4 regions of the Paenibacillus sp. VT-400 genome follow, and region 2 is predicted to be linked to each of the others. Evidence: riboswitches for the same ligand, from Rfam matches in the RefSeq annotation. Region 2 holds a riboswitch; each other region holds the start of a gene.
The links. Region 2 has a riboswitch for thiamine pyrophosphate ahead of EL84_RS10810 (ABC transporter ATP-binding protein). Riboswitches for the same ligand answer to the same signal wherever they lie in the genome.

Region 1 (3,163 bases), on a different contig from region 2:
TAGTATAGATATCTGTGAAAGACGGCCAATATTTAGTTAAATCCAATAGAGCTAATCTGAAGGATACAAACAAAAAAAACAGTTCATCACTCATTGTATGTGATGAACTGTTTTTTTTGGCTACACTATCAATCTCCACTCACCTACCGCATCCGGTACTCCTCAGCCTTCGCCTGCATCCCGGCAGCTACAGCCTCATTCTCGGACAATCCTTTATCAGCGGCAAAGGCACGAATGTCCTGCGTGATGCGCATGCTACAGAACTTTGGTCCACACATGGAGCAGAAATGAGCTTCTTTGGCTCCTTCTGCTGGCAGCGTCTCATCATGGTAGGACAGCGCACGTTCCGGGTCCAGTGACAGGTTAAACTGGTCACGCCAGCGGAATTCGAAGCGCGCTTTGGACAATGCATCATCGCGGCGCTGGGCACGTGGATGGCCTTTTGCCAGATCGGCGGCATGAGCTGCGATCTTGTAGGCGATAACCCCTTCCCGCACATCATCCTTGTTGGGCAGGCCCAAATGTTCTTTTGGCGTAACATAACAGAGCATGGACGTGCCGAACCAACCAATCATGGCCGCACCAATGGCGGAGGTGATGTGATCGTAACCCGGGGCAATGTCGGTCGTCAGCGGCCCCAACGTATAGAACGGTGCCTCTTTACAGATCTCCATCTGCAAGTCCACATTCTCCTTGATCTTATGCATCGGCACATGCCCAGGACCTTCGATCATCACCTGCACATCGTGCTTCCACGCAATCTGCGTCAGTTCCCCGAGCGTAGCCAGTTCCGCCATCTGAGCCTCGTCATTGGCATCATAGATACTACCTGGACGGAGTCCATCTCCCAGCGAAAACGCTACATCATACCTTTTCATAATCTCACAGATTTCTTCAAAATGGGTGTACAAAAAATTCTCCTGATGATGCGCCAGACACCATGCTGCCATAATGGACCCGCCCCGGGACACAATGCCTGTCATCCGCTTGGCCGTCATGGGGATATAACGCAGCAGTACACCTGCATGAATCGTAAAGTAGTCCACGCCCTGCTCTGCCTGCTCAATGAGTGTGTCACGGTACAACTCCCAGGTCAGCGCTTCCGCTTCGCCATTCACCTTCTCCAGCGCCTGATACAGCGGCACCGTACCAATCGGCACAGGTGAATTACGGATGATCCATTCCCGGGTGGTATGAATGTTTTTTCCTGTGGACAGATCCATCACCGTATCCGATCCCCAGCGTACCGCCCAAGTCATCTTCTCCACCTCTTCCTCGATGGAAGAAGATACAGCAGAGTTGCCAATGTTGGCATTGATCTTCACGTGAAAATGACGACCGATCAACATCGGCTCACTCTCCGGGTGATTGATGTTGGATGGCAGAATGGCCCGTCCACTCGCCAGCTCCTGCCGTACAAATTCCGGTTCCACGCCCTCACGAATGGCGGCAAACTCCATCTCTGCCGTAATGACTCCTTGCCTCGCGTAGTGCATCTGGGTCACACAGCGTCCTGGCTGTGCCCGCAGCGGTTTGCCTCGTAATCCGGGGTACTCTTCAGCGCCAGCTCTCTTCCCTCCGGGCTTCAGTCCGTTATCCTCCGGTTTAACCGTACGACCCTGATAAGCTTCAACATCGCCACGCTCTGTGATCCAGCGGGTGCGCAGGGCTGGCAAACCTGCGCGGATATCCGCATGAAATGCGGGATCGGTCATGGGGCCGCTCGTATCGTAGACACGCAGCGGTTCGTTATGCTCCACCCCTTGGGGAGTATTCGTGTCATGAAGGGCTATCTCACGCTCCGGTACAGCAATGTCCGGCCGTGAGCCCTGAATGTAGACTTTGCGGCTACCGGGAAAGGGCTGAACCCGTCCGGCCGCTCCTGTTTCTTTTTCCACCTGCTGATCGTTATGTCCCTGTTCCGTCGCTTGTTGTCCCGTTTGATTTCCTGTACTCATGTTCGCTTGTCTCCTCCTCAGTGTTCGTCGCTTGTTTGGTTGGTTTCGTCATTAGCTCACTTACGTACCTGTCCCAAATCATGCGCAATGCAGAGAAGAAAGAGCGATCCTACACCAGACCAGGGAAGACACTTTTCATGTACAGTTAACAACAGACGGAGGCTGCCACAGATCTTGGATGATCTATGGTGCATTCTCTATTCATCCAAGCCCACTGTTGCAGGTTATTGAAAAAGAAGCCCATAGAGTCCGCGCTATATCGCCCGTTCCCTGTATATAAAAAAGCCGGTCCCCGAAGGAACCGACTTTTATGTCCATCACCAATAATGCACCTTCATGCAACTCCTTAACGGAGCCCTACAAGGGTCACATCATGTGGTGGTTGTGGTCATATCGCCGATTACTTCCCTACGCTGGTATGATCCAGATCAGGTGCAAAGGGTCCGGAATCTCATGCGATTCCGTCTCAGTCCGGACAATTCGGACTCCCCCAGTAACGTTAACAAGTTGCGGCTTACATAAGCCGCTGTTCATATTCAATGAAGCTGGCCCCGTTGGGCCGTCCATTACAGAGTAGCGCAACCGGAACATAAAAACAACCTTTATATTCCAGAACACCAACCCAATTGGAGAAAAATCTTAACTCAACATCAGGATAACATGAGCCCCATTTGCGTAGCAGCATCCTTCAACACCGGTGCATACTCATGCAATGTCTCCTGCGAGAGTCGACTGACAGGTCCTGAGACCGAGAGCGCAGCTGCAATATTGCCTCTGCGATCCATAATCGGTACAGATACCGCGGCAGCTCCCGGCTCACGTTCCTCGTAACTTGTGGCATATCCGTTATCCCGGATATCTCCCATCTGCGCTAAATACACCGCTGGATCAATAAACACCGGCCATTCCGGCCCGTTCATCAGTTCTTCACGATCCTCGTCCGTGGCAAACGCCATCAGGACTTTGCTGGAAGCCCCCACAGACAGCGGGAGTCTAACACCAACGGGAGCAACTCGGCGGATCGCCTGATCACTTTGCACCGCCTGAATACGAATCCGTTCACTCCCATCACGCAGGTACAGACTCACGGTCTCCCCCAATCGATCTCTCAGTCGCTCCATCGCAGGCAACAGCAGAATAGCGGGATCATCACTGCGGGACATATGAGCTGACAGCTCCCAGATTCGGATGCCAAGTCGGTACTT
Region 2 (3,163 bases):
GCATTCGGGTACCAGTCGAGCATGATAGACAGTTTATCTTTGGTGTCTGATGCTGGTTCGGTTGCAGACGGATCTGTTTGCTGTACATTAGTTGCAGAGTCTGTTGTTGGCTTGTTTTTGCTAGTATTCATGGTGCTGCATCCGCTAATGATCAGGAAAAGGCTAATGAGCATGATGGGAAGCAGGGAGTATATACCTTTGTTATTCATAAATGAAGTTCCTCATTTCATCGTTTTGATTTGTAGAAAATGGGCAACAGCATGTTAACGACAATGTGACAATGAACTGATTGAAGATGTTGCTGAAATTGTGCATAAGATAAGTTTTGTTTTGAAGATTGTAACTACTGTATTTACATCTAATTTCTGTCTAAGTATTATCCAACCTTTCTTTTGCCTCCATGACGATGACGCCGTATGCTAAACCGTTTCTCCAGCCAGGTAATCAGTACAAACAAAACGATCCCAAGCAGGGATAACAGCAAAATGGCGGCAAACATCGCATCCGTGTTCATGTTGCTGGACATACGACGGCTGAAGTACCCTAGACCTTTGCTACCACCAAGCCATTCGCCAATCGTTGCCCCAACCACGCAGTACACCACAGACATCTTTAGCCCCGAGAAAAAAGAGGGAAGTGCCAGCGGAACCTGGAGTTTGCAAAAAATATCCCACTTGTTGGCGCCCATGGTGAGCAGTAGTTCACGCTGCTCCGGATCGCCTTGGCGGAGTCCATCGTAGGTACTGACCACAATGGGGAAGAATGCGATTAAAAATACCACCGCGACTTTGCTCCACAACGTGTAACCAAACCACAAGATAAATACGGGGGACAAGGCGATCAGCGGGATGGTCTGACTAATTACAATGAAGGGATATAGGGCCTTTTCAATCGACCGATTCATATGCATGCCTGTTGCCAGCGTAATTCCAGTCACTATGGACAAGCCAAAACCAACAATAACCTCCATAAAGGTAGCAGGCAGATGGATGGTCAACAGCAGACGACGATGTTCAACCAGTGAGCCTATGATGGCCTTGGGTGCAGGAATGATGAAGGAGGGCACCCAACCCATACGCACACTCACTTCCCAGATCGCCAGTAATAAGAACATGAGCATAATAAACAAACCATATTGGGAAAACCATTTCGAGAGCCACTTCGAACACCACGTCCAGACGCTAACCTCAGCTCTATCATTTTGCATGCAATTGTTCCTCCAGTTGTTGCCTCATCTGCACGAGAGCCAGTTCGTAGATCATGTCCGAATGCCTTGGGCGTGGTAAAGGAACCGTCATCTCCCGCAACTGCTGACCTTGCCCCCCTGGAGTTAACAGAATGATACGGTCACTTAACAGCAGGGCTTCTTCAATGTCATGTGTAATGAACAGCACGGTTTGTCCAAAGTCCTCCCACAGCTCCAACAACCAGCGATGCATTTCTCGTTTGGTTAAGGCGTCGAGTGCACCGAAGGGTTCATCCAGTAACATGAGCTGCCCGCCTGTAAGCAAGGTACGCAGCAATGCCACCCGCTGCCGCATGCCGCCGGATAACTCATCCGGGTAGGCCTGCTCATAACCTGACAGGCCGAACCTTGCCAACCCAGCTAGGATGTTTGCCCGTAACTTGTCCCAGTCCTGTCGGCCTGGTGCAAGCTCGGCAGGCAGCATGCAGTTCTCCATGACGGTACGCCAGGATAACAGCAGATCTTTCTGCGGCATATAGGCGATTCGTCCGAGCCGTTGTCCTTGCGGTACATCAGCTATATCGATGGTGCCAACGGTTGGCTCATGCAAGCCTGCGAGCAGCTTGAAGAGCGTGCTTTTACCTGACCCGCTGGAGCCAATGAGCGAGACAAATTCTCCTTGTTGGACCTGAAGCGACACATTGGCGAGCACGGGTGAATCCTTTTTTTCAGGAAAAGCGAAGCTAACGTTCTCAATGGTTACATGGTTGTTCATCTGATCCTCACCCCCTTGATGTCAGACTGCTGGAATAACAACGGCATCCTATACTCTGCAAAAGGAACAAAAAAGACCCACCCATTTCCGGAGAAATGAGTGGGTCTGTAAGTTAAATCCGCAATTTATCTTCACATACATGAAAAAAATCCGCTTACTAAAAGGCCGCTCCACTTCCCTCCGCTGGTATGATCCAGATCAGGTTCAAAGGGTCCGAATAGTCATATTCGTCTCAGCCGCAAGGCTCCCCTAGTGCAAAAGTTCAAGATATGCAGTTGTGTGTTCAGCATATATCACTTGAACATGAACTGTAAAGAGGCAGCATGATGGATTTCTTGAGATGAGCGTGGAGTCAGACCCGAACAACTGAACAATTTACCTGGGCTCCCTAACCCGATATAATAGTGGTGGCGCATATTGGCCGGATCACAAATGCAGGCGGGATTGTTCTCCCTCCGAAGCAGAATGGGGACCCGAGTTGAAAACGTTCAAAAAAGTATATATTGAGATCACGAGTATCTGCAATCTGGCATGCAGCTTCTGTCCGCAGACACAGCGTGCCAAAGGATTCATTGACCCTGAAGTCTTCAACAATATACTGGATCAAGTTAAACCACACACCAATCATATTTATCTACATGTCAAAGGCGAACCCTTGTTGCATCCCAAAATAGATCTGTTGCTCGATTCCGCACATGAAAAGGGACTCAAGGTGAACATTACAACGAATGGTACACTGTTACCCAAGACTCAGCATAAATTGCTTGGCAAACCAGCGCTGCGGCAGATGAATTTCTCTCTGCACAGCTTCGATGGGCATGAAGGTTCAACAGACCGTGACGGATACCTGCGTCATATTTTGTCCTTTGTACACGAGGCCGTTAAGCACAATGTCATCATCTCATTTCGGTTGTGGAATCTGACACAGGATAACTTCACAAATGCTCAGATGAATCGAAATCGGGAGACCCTTGAAGTATTGGAACGTGAATTCAATCTGGATTTCCGCATTGAGGAAAAAGTAGTTCCAGGCAGCGGGGTCAAAATTGCCCCGAATGTATACCTGAATCAGGACCATGAGTTCCAGTGGCCAAGTCTGGATGCACCTGAAGATGACGGTAAAGGCTTTTGCCATGCACTTCGCGGTCAGGCAGCTGTGCTTGTAGATGGAACGGTGGTTCCATGCTGTCTCGATGGCGAGG
Region 3 (3,163 bases), on a different contig from region 2:
CATGATATATAAAATGAACTAATGACCGTTACACTAGCCACTTCGATGACAGAATAACCTTCCAATCGCTGTTATCCCCAGATTTTTTTGATTCCCTTTCTCTAAAGGGAAAATCCGGTGATAAAGGCGACCGCTTCGCTTTTTCACGTTATTTCTGTCCTCTCCGTCCTCGTGTAAATATTAAGTTCGTTTTATATGAGAAATTTTATTGGGGTAAAAAATCGTTTGTATATGCCTTGCTCACATCGATCTGTTCATCAAGCACTTTTTTGCTAAACATCCAGTCGGTGTAGTTCTGCCAGACTTCCTGTTTTTGTTCTCCCCAGCGCGGGGCGTCATCCGTGTATTTTGGACTAAGCCATTTCTGGCTTGCCAGTACGAGGTCTTTATCCAGATCCGGGACGGCCTTGATCAGAATGTTTGCTGCGTCTTCGGGATGATCAATTGCGTATTGATATCCTTCTGAAGTGGCTTTCAGAAATGCTTTCACCAGCTCAGGGTCGTTTTGGATCGTTTGCTCGTTTGTTACGAGGACAGGCGTGTAATAATCCAGTGCATCTGAATAATCCTTCACATATAACATGTCGATCGGTTCCCCGCGCAGTTCGGCTTCAATCCCCGTCCAGGCGTAGAAAATCCACGCAAAATCAATGTCCCGTTTTACTGCGGTGAAAAAGTCGGCGTCACCCATATTAATGTTTTTCACTTTGGATACATCGGCTCCGTCGCCTTCCATAATGGATTGCATCACGGCTTCTTCGACTGGGGAACCCCAACCGCCATAGGTTTTACCTTCAAAATCTTTCGGTGACTTGATATTCCGATCCGCCGGAGCAGCGAAACCAGATGTATTATGCTGAATAACTGCTGCGATGGAGACCAATGGAACACCCTGTGTGCGGGCTTGAGTTACACTCTCCTGATAACTTACGCCAAACGGTACTTCATTGGAGGCAACCATCGTATCTGCGCCACCGGCACCTGGTTGTACAATCTCCACGTTCAAGCCTTCGGCCTTGTAAAAACCTTGATCTACAGCCGCATATAGGCCGGTATGATTCGTATTCGGTGTCCAGTCGAGCACCACTTTAATATCTTTCAGGGCGGCAGTGTCACCTTTGTTACTGCTTTCCGCATTTGTGTTGCTGTTCTGTTCTGCCGGGGCAGCTTCTTTGCCGCCACATGCGGCTACAGTCACCATAAGCACGCATAAGAGCATCAATCCCATCGTTTTACGCCATTTCATCTGTAATTCTCTCCTTCGATATGTCCGGCCGAGTGGCACGGGGTACTCCTTGGCTTCATATCCAATCATCTTGCATAAATCGACAGATTTATACCAGTTGAGATCTGAATAACGTCACTTTTTTTAGCTCTCTGGCTATATAAAAGAACATTAAAAAAGCGTCCCGTATTCCGGGACGCGTGCAGGCGTTAGAGAGGTGGCGTTCAGCCATAGGGCTGTGCCATTTCGATATACTCCGATTCCTACGCTGGCATGATCCAGATCAGGTCTAAGGGTTAGTATCTTGGTGGGATACACTCTCAGCCGGCCAATTCCGACTCCCCTGGGAAACTATGAAGTTACGGGCATTACTAGGTGTAATTATAGGCCAGCGGGTGGAACGTGTCCAGTCAGGAACTGGATGGGGACACGTATGAACTTATCAAACAGGCCGTTATACATATGTATAACAGCCTGTTTAGATGTGTTATTTTCAATAATTATCGTGGCGAATCATATAAGGCAATCTGGCTGAGTGCAAAAGCATCGGATTTTGGGTCATAGCCTACCTGTTTCTGAGTGGTTTCCAGATTCAATCGTTTAAACCGATTATTCGAGATCCCATGCAGTATGGTGAAGGGCTCCAGATTGGTAGCTGTAATTGCTTTGAACATCAAATCACACAAGTCAGCCGGACTAATATACGCGCTCATATCCCTTGCTTCCAGCGCTGGTCCGTCCGGTTGAAAATCATCATATGCACCTATACGTATTGCTACACTTTGTAAACCTTCGGTATACGCAAAATAGGAAGCGAGCGATTCTCCGAAACATTTGCTAACCCCGTACAAATTCCGTGGGCGTGTTGGCATGTCCGGATAGACTTGAGCATCAATGGGATACCCCTCAATCGTCTGTGCACTGCTCGCCAGAATGACTCTTTGCACACCTTGCTCCTTAGCTGCACGGAATACATTAAATGTACCTTTGATATTGATGTCCAACAACGATTCATAGAATCCGGCATGCGGGGAAGGGTCTCCCGCCAGATGTACTACCACATCCATGCCTTCGCAAGCATGCTGACAGGCTTCAGGGTCTGTCACATCCAGTGTCATGATCTCATGGTCGGTTTCTTGATACGTATGCAGTCTGTCGATATTCAAATCCGTTAGTCGCAGGTGATATGCTTCTGACAAGTGTTGGGACAAGTCCCGGCCAATTTTCCCGGCTGCGCCGGTAATTAAAATGTTCATGAAATCAACTCCAATTCTTAGCGCTGGAAGAACTCAATCCATTCCTTTTCAGGTCCATAGATGAAGAAATAGCGGTAACCGTTAGGCAGTGTAATAATCTCTCCATCAATAAATACGGCTTTGGTGGCTTGGATGCGTTTGTACTCAGAATCAAGATCATCTACATGGATCGCAAAATGGTGTACCGTACCTTCGGAAGGCAGCTTGTCGCTGTAACCTTGAATTAACTCAATCTCAGTCTCATTACTTCCATTGAAGCCAAGGAAGGCGAGCTGAATGACGCCGTTGGTATGGGTTACCCGGTCTTTCAATTCAAGACCAACAATCTCCGTATAGAAACGCAGCGTGGTCTCCAGATCACGCACAGCAATGCCGACGTGGTCAATGCGTTTTTGAAAACTCATAATCCAAATCCTCCTTATACTATGAATCTTTCTACCATTTTAAGGGATATCATAGGGCTGTACTACATGGTTGTCAAATCCGGTTTTAATTTGGAAAAATTATAATTGTTCACAGAATGTTCACTTATGTGGTGGGTTTCCTCATCTCTATAATTACGAAGGTAAACAGAGAGGATGAGAGAATTGCCAACAAGCAAGAAGGAACAAATTATTTTCGGATTAATGATGTGTACAGGAATGGTCTTGGTCATGATGTTCTTCAATCTATGGCACAGTGG
Region 4 (3,163 bases), 2.7 Mb from region 2:
CGGTGCAGCGTTCGTATCGTGTACGCGAGACAAACGCCGGATATCAGGTTGAATTGTCTATTCCATGGGGTGGTATACAAGTCGGATCAGAATATGAAGCCGGCTTGGATATCCGTGTGACTGATGGCGGTTCAAGTGGGACACAACCTTATAATCCACTGTACTGGAATGATCGAACACAATCTCAGGAACAAGATACAAGCAAATACGGCGTGATTCAACTCACCCCTATGCCCAAATCTGCACAAGCTGTGCAAGGGATTGTTCAGATTGATGGGAAGAAAGACGCCCTATGGAATAAGGCTGTACCATTTGAAGTAAAACGGTTGAATGAGACCAAAGGTGCAGAGGCAGTGGCTCGCGCAATGTGGTCAGGTGAGTATCTATACCTGCTGATCGACGTCACTGATCCAAACATCATTACAGACAGCATCAACCCATGGGATCAGGATTCGGTTGAGATTTTCCTGGACGAGAATCACCAGCGCACACCGTATTTTCAATATGATGATGCCCAGTTCAGAATCAGTGCAGACAATGTAGGAACCTTTGCAGGCGGTGCCTCACCCGGACGCCTTGTAAGTGCTGTGAAGAAAACGAATAAAGGATACCTCGTAGAAGCCAGAATTCATTTACAATCATTGACGCCCAAAACAGGAAATGTTCTCGGCTTCGAGCTTCAAATTAACGACAACCAGGGCGGAGGTAAGCAGAGCGTAGCTAAATGGAATGATACGACCAATGAGAGCTGGAGAAACACTTCCCAGTACGGAATACTCACTTTTGTCGGAAAGAACAAACTCGGGCATTAAACAATCGGCAGTAGTTGCAAGAATAGAAACCATCATAACAGTGGCTAAAACTCAACCATTGTTGTGATGGTTTTCATCGTTTACATACGTCACTCAAGCTGATGAGGGCGATACAATCTGCCTTGACTATATTTAACAGCCCTTGATATACTAAATGGATGTTATTTTTTCTTTTATGCGGATAAGAAAGTAATCAACTACATACAACCGTTTGCGAGGGAGCCTTAACCGGCTGAGAGGGTGTTAAACCGACCTTACCTGATTTGGATAATTCCAACGTAGGGATGCAACGATGAAACGCTGTACTTGGGTAGCTCATGCGAACCCCCTTGTTTTAGTGTATTTGTCTGCGAAACATCCTATGGATGTTTCGTTTTTTTGTTTTTAAATACGTACATTATGAATTGGAGGAACACATGTTGACTATTTCAGAGAGACTATATCAGGCAGCACAGCCTGTGTGGAAGGAATGTCTTGAGCATCCCTTTGTTAAAGGAATCGGAGATGGTTCCTTAACGGTTGAACAATTTCGTTATTATTTGCTGCAAGACTACTTGTACCTGTTCGATTATGCCCGTGTATTTGCACTAGGTATCATCAAGTCGCACGACCCGAAATTGATGCAGTTTTTTAGTAAAAACGTAGATAACATCCTAAATGGTGAAATGAAAATTCATCGTTCTTATATGGAGCGATTAGGAATTACAGAGGATCATGTTTTCCAGGTAAAACCTGCACTGAAAAATGCAGCCTATACTAACTATATGCTCTCTGTTTCCCATGCCGGTGGCATAGCAGAAGTACTTGTATCCATTCTGGCCTGCTCATGGAGCTATGCAGAGATTGGTCAAGTCCTTGCCCAAAAGCCAGGCGCAGCTGATCATCCTTTTTACGGAGAGTGGATCACAGGATATGCTTCCTCTGAATACAACAACAACAATCACTCCCTAGTGACGTTAACGGATAAGCTATTAGAAGGCTGTAGCGAGGGAACGTACCAACGGATGGAAGATATTTTCGTGATGTGCAGTCGCTTTGAACTTGATTTTTGGGAGATGTCATGGAGGCTGGAGCCTTAAGTTCACTGTAGTCAATTAAAGTTGAGAGCAGCGTCCATAAAACAGTCTCAGGATGGAAATTAAGTAAAGGAACGCTTGTATAAGCGTGTTTCGTGATGATACCGAAAAAAGGGCGGAGTGTATCCGCCTTTTATTATTGTTGAAATTCTTGACATAGGAACATTTTGTTCTCTGAAGTCTCTGGCTAAAATCAAAAAGGGTGTCAGGACGGAATGTTCATAGCAGTCTGAATGTTTTTCAGATCGAGCTGAATTTGCTCTGCAATATGGTAAGGGTGGTATAAGCCATGCTGCACCATGTAATTTGATATCTTTTCATGAGAGTCTATCGCTTCATCGAGCTGTTTCATCAAAATTTGTTTGATTTCGGGGGTGGCACATTCGGTCACAGCCATGGCGTAGTTTCTGACACTGCTCTTGGCGTTCATCAAAAAATCCATTGCGATTACGTCATCGGTCAACGTATTAAGACCAGTCATATGTTCTAATATTGGGTTCATTTTTTATCTCCTATACAGTCGCTTTAGACAGCACTTCACCGAGCTCCTGAAGTTGCTGTTGTGATAATATCGCATCTTGTTGCAAAATTTGCTTGAGCTCCGGGTCGGTTACCAGAGCTTGCATGGTCTTGGATTTAGTCATACAAACCGTCTTGAACGCAGCTATTTCATGCACCTCGAGCATCTCATGCAAAGCGTAAGTGGAATCCATTCAGATTGTCCTCCCATGTATCTATTCATATTTAAGGCTTTAAGATGACTTTAATGCAATCGTCCGTTTTTGTATCGAACACTTCATAGCCCCGTTTGGCCTCGCTGAGCGGAATGACGTGCGTAACAATGTCGCCAGGGTCCACTTTGCCAGACGTAACCAACTCGTACATGTATGGCATGTAGTGAATGACCGGAGCTTGTCCGGAACGGATATTCACGTTTCGCTGCATGATATCACCGAGCGGGAATCCGTTATAACGTCCGCCGTATACCCCAGTGACTTGAATGGTGCCACCTTTGCGAACAGCCTGAGATGCAATGATAAATGCGCTCATGGTGCCGCCTTGCAGTTTCATACCGCTGGCTAGAAATTCAAGATCGCTCATCTTGCCGTCCATTCCTACCGCATCAATGACAACATCGGCGCCGCCTTTGGTCATTTCCTTGAGAGTGTTCCCAATATTCTTATCCTGTTCGAAGTTTACTATTTCCACATGGTTTGTTCGCTTCGCATGCTTTAAGCGGTAATCGACATAGTCGACGGCTATGACCCGCTTAGC

Region 1: it holds a riboswitch for thiamine pyrophosphate, as region 2 does, so the genes downstream of both, thiC (phosphomethylpyrimidine synthase ThiC) here and EL84_RS10810 (ABC transporter ATP-binding protein) in region 2, are expected to answer to the same signal.
Region 3: it holds a riboswitch for thiamine pyrophosphate, as region 2 does, so the genes downstream of both, EL84_RS01125 (ABC transporter substrate-binding protein) here and EL84_RS10810 (ABC transporter ATP-binding protein) in region 2, are expected to answer to the same signal.
Region 4: it holds a riboswitch for thiamine pyrophosphate, as region 2 does, so the genes downstream of both, tenA (thiaminase II) here and EL84_RS10810 (ABC transporter ATP-binding protein) in region 2, are expected to answer to the same signal.

What each region holds. Positions count from the first base shown of each region.
Region 1 is NZ_LELF01000062.1:54,546-57,708, reverse strand. It holds gene thiC (phosphomethylpyrimidine synthase ThiC) at 144-1,958, opposite strand; TPP riboswitch at 2,347-2,460, opposite strand; gene EL84_RS08730 (IclR family transcriptional regulator) at 2,609-3,163, opposite strand, start outside.
Region 2 is NZ_LELF01000067.1:7,473-10,635, forward strand. It holds gene EL84_RS10800 (ABC transporter substrate-binding protein) at 1-209, opposite strand, end outside; gene EL84_RS10805 (ABC transporter permease) at 377-1,207, opposite strand; gene EL84_RS10810 (ABC transporter ATP-binding protein) at 1,197-1,961, opposite strand; TPP riboswitch at 2,120-2,222, opposite strand; gene EL84_RS10815 (radical SAM/SPASM domain-containing protein) at 2,440-3,163, shown strand, end outside.
Region 3 is NZ_LELF01000038.1:229,080-232,242, reverse strand. It holds gene EL84_RS01125 (ABC transporter substrate-binding protein) at 206-1,246, opposite strand; TPP riboswitch at 1,468-1,580, opposite strand; gene EL84_RS01120 (NAD-dependent epimerase/dehydratase family protein) at 1,726-2,481, opposite strand; gene EL84_RS01115 (VOC family protein) at 2,499-2,885, opposite strand; gene EL84_RS01110 (hypothetical protein) at 3,060-3,163, shown strand, end outside.
Region 4 is NZ_LELF01000067.1:2,682,732-2,685,894, forward strand. It holds gene EL84_RS22375 (endo-1,4-beta-xylanase) at 1-812, shown strand, start outside; TPP riboswitch at 1,018-1,115, shown strand; gene tenA (thiaminase II) at 1,229-1,891, shown strand; gene EL84_RS22385 (spore coat protein) at 2,094-2,390, opposite strand; gene EL84_RS22390 (hypothetical protein) at 2,401-2,601, opposite strand; gene EL84_RS22395 (zinc-dependent alcohol dehydrogenase) at 2,633-3,163, opposite strand, start outside.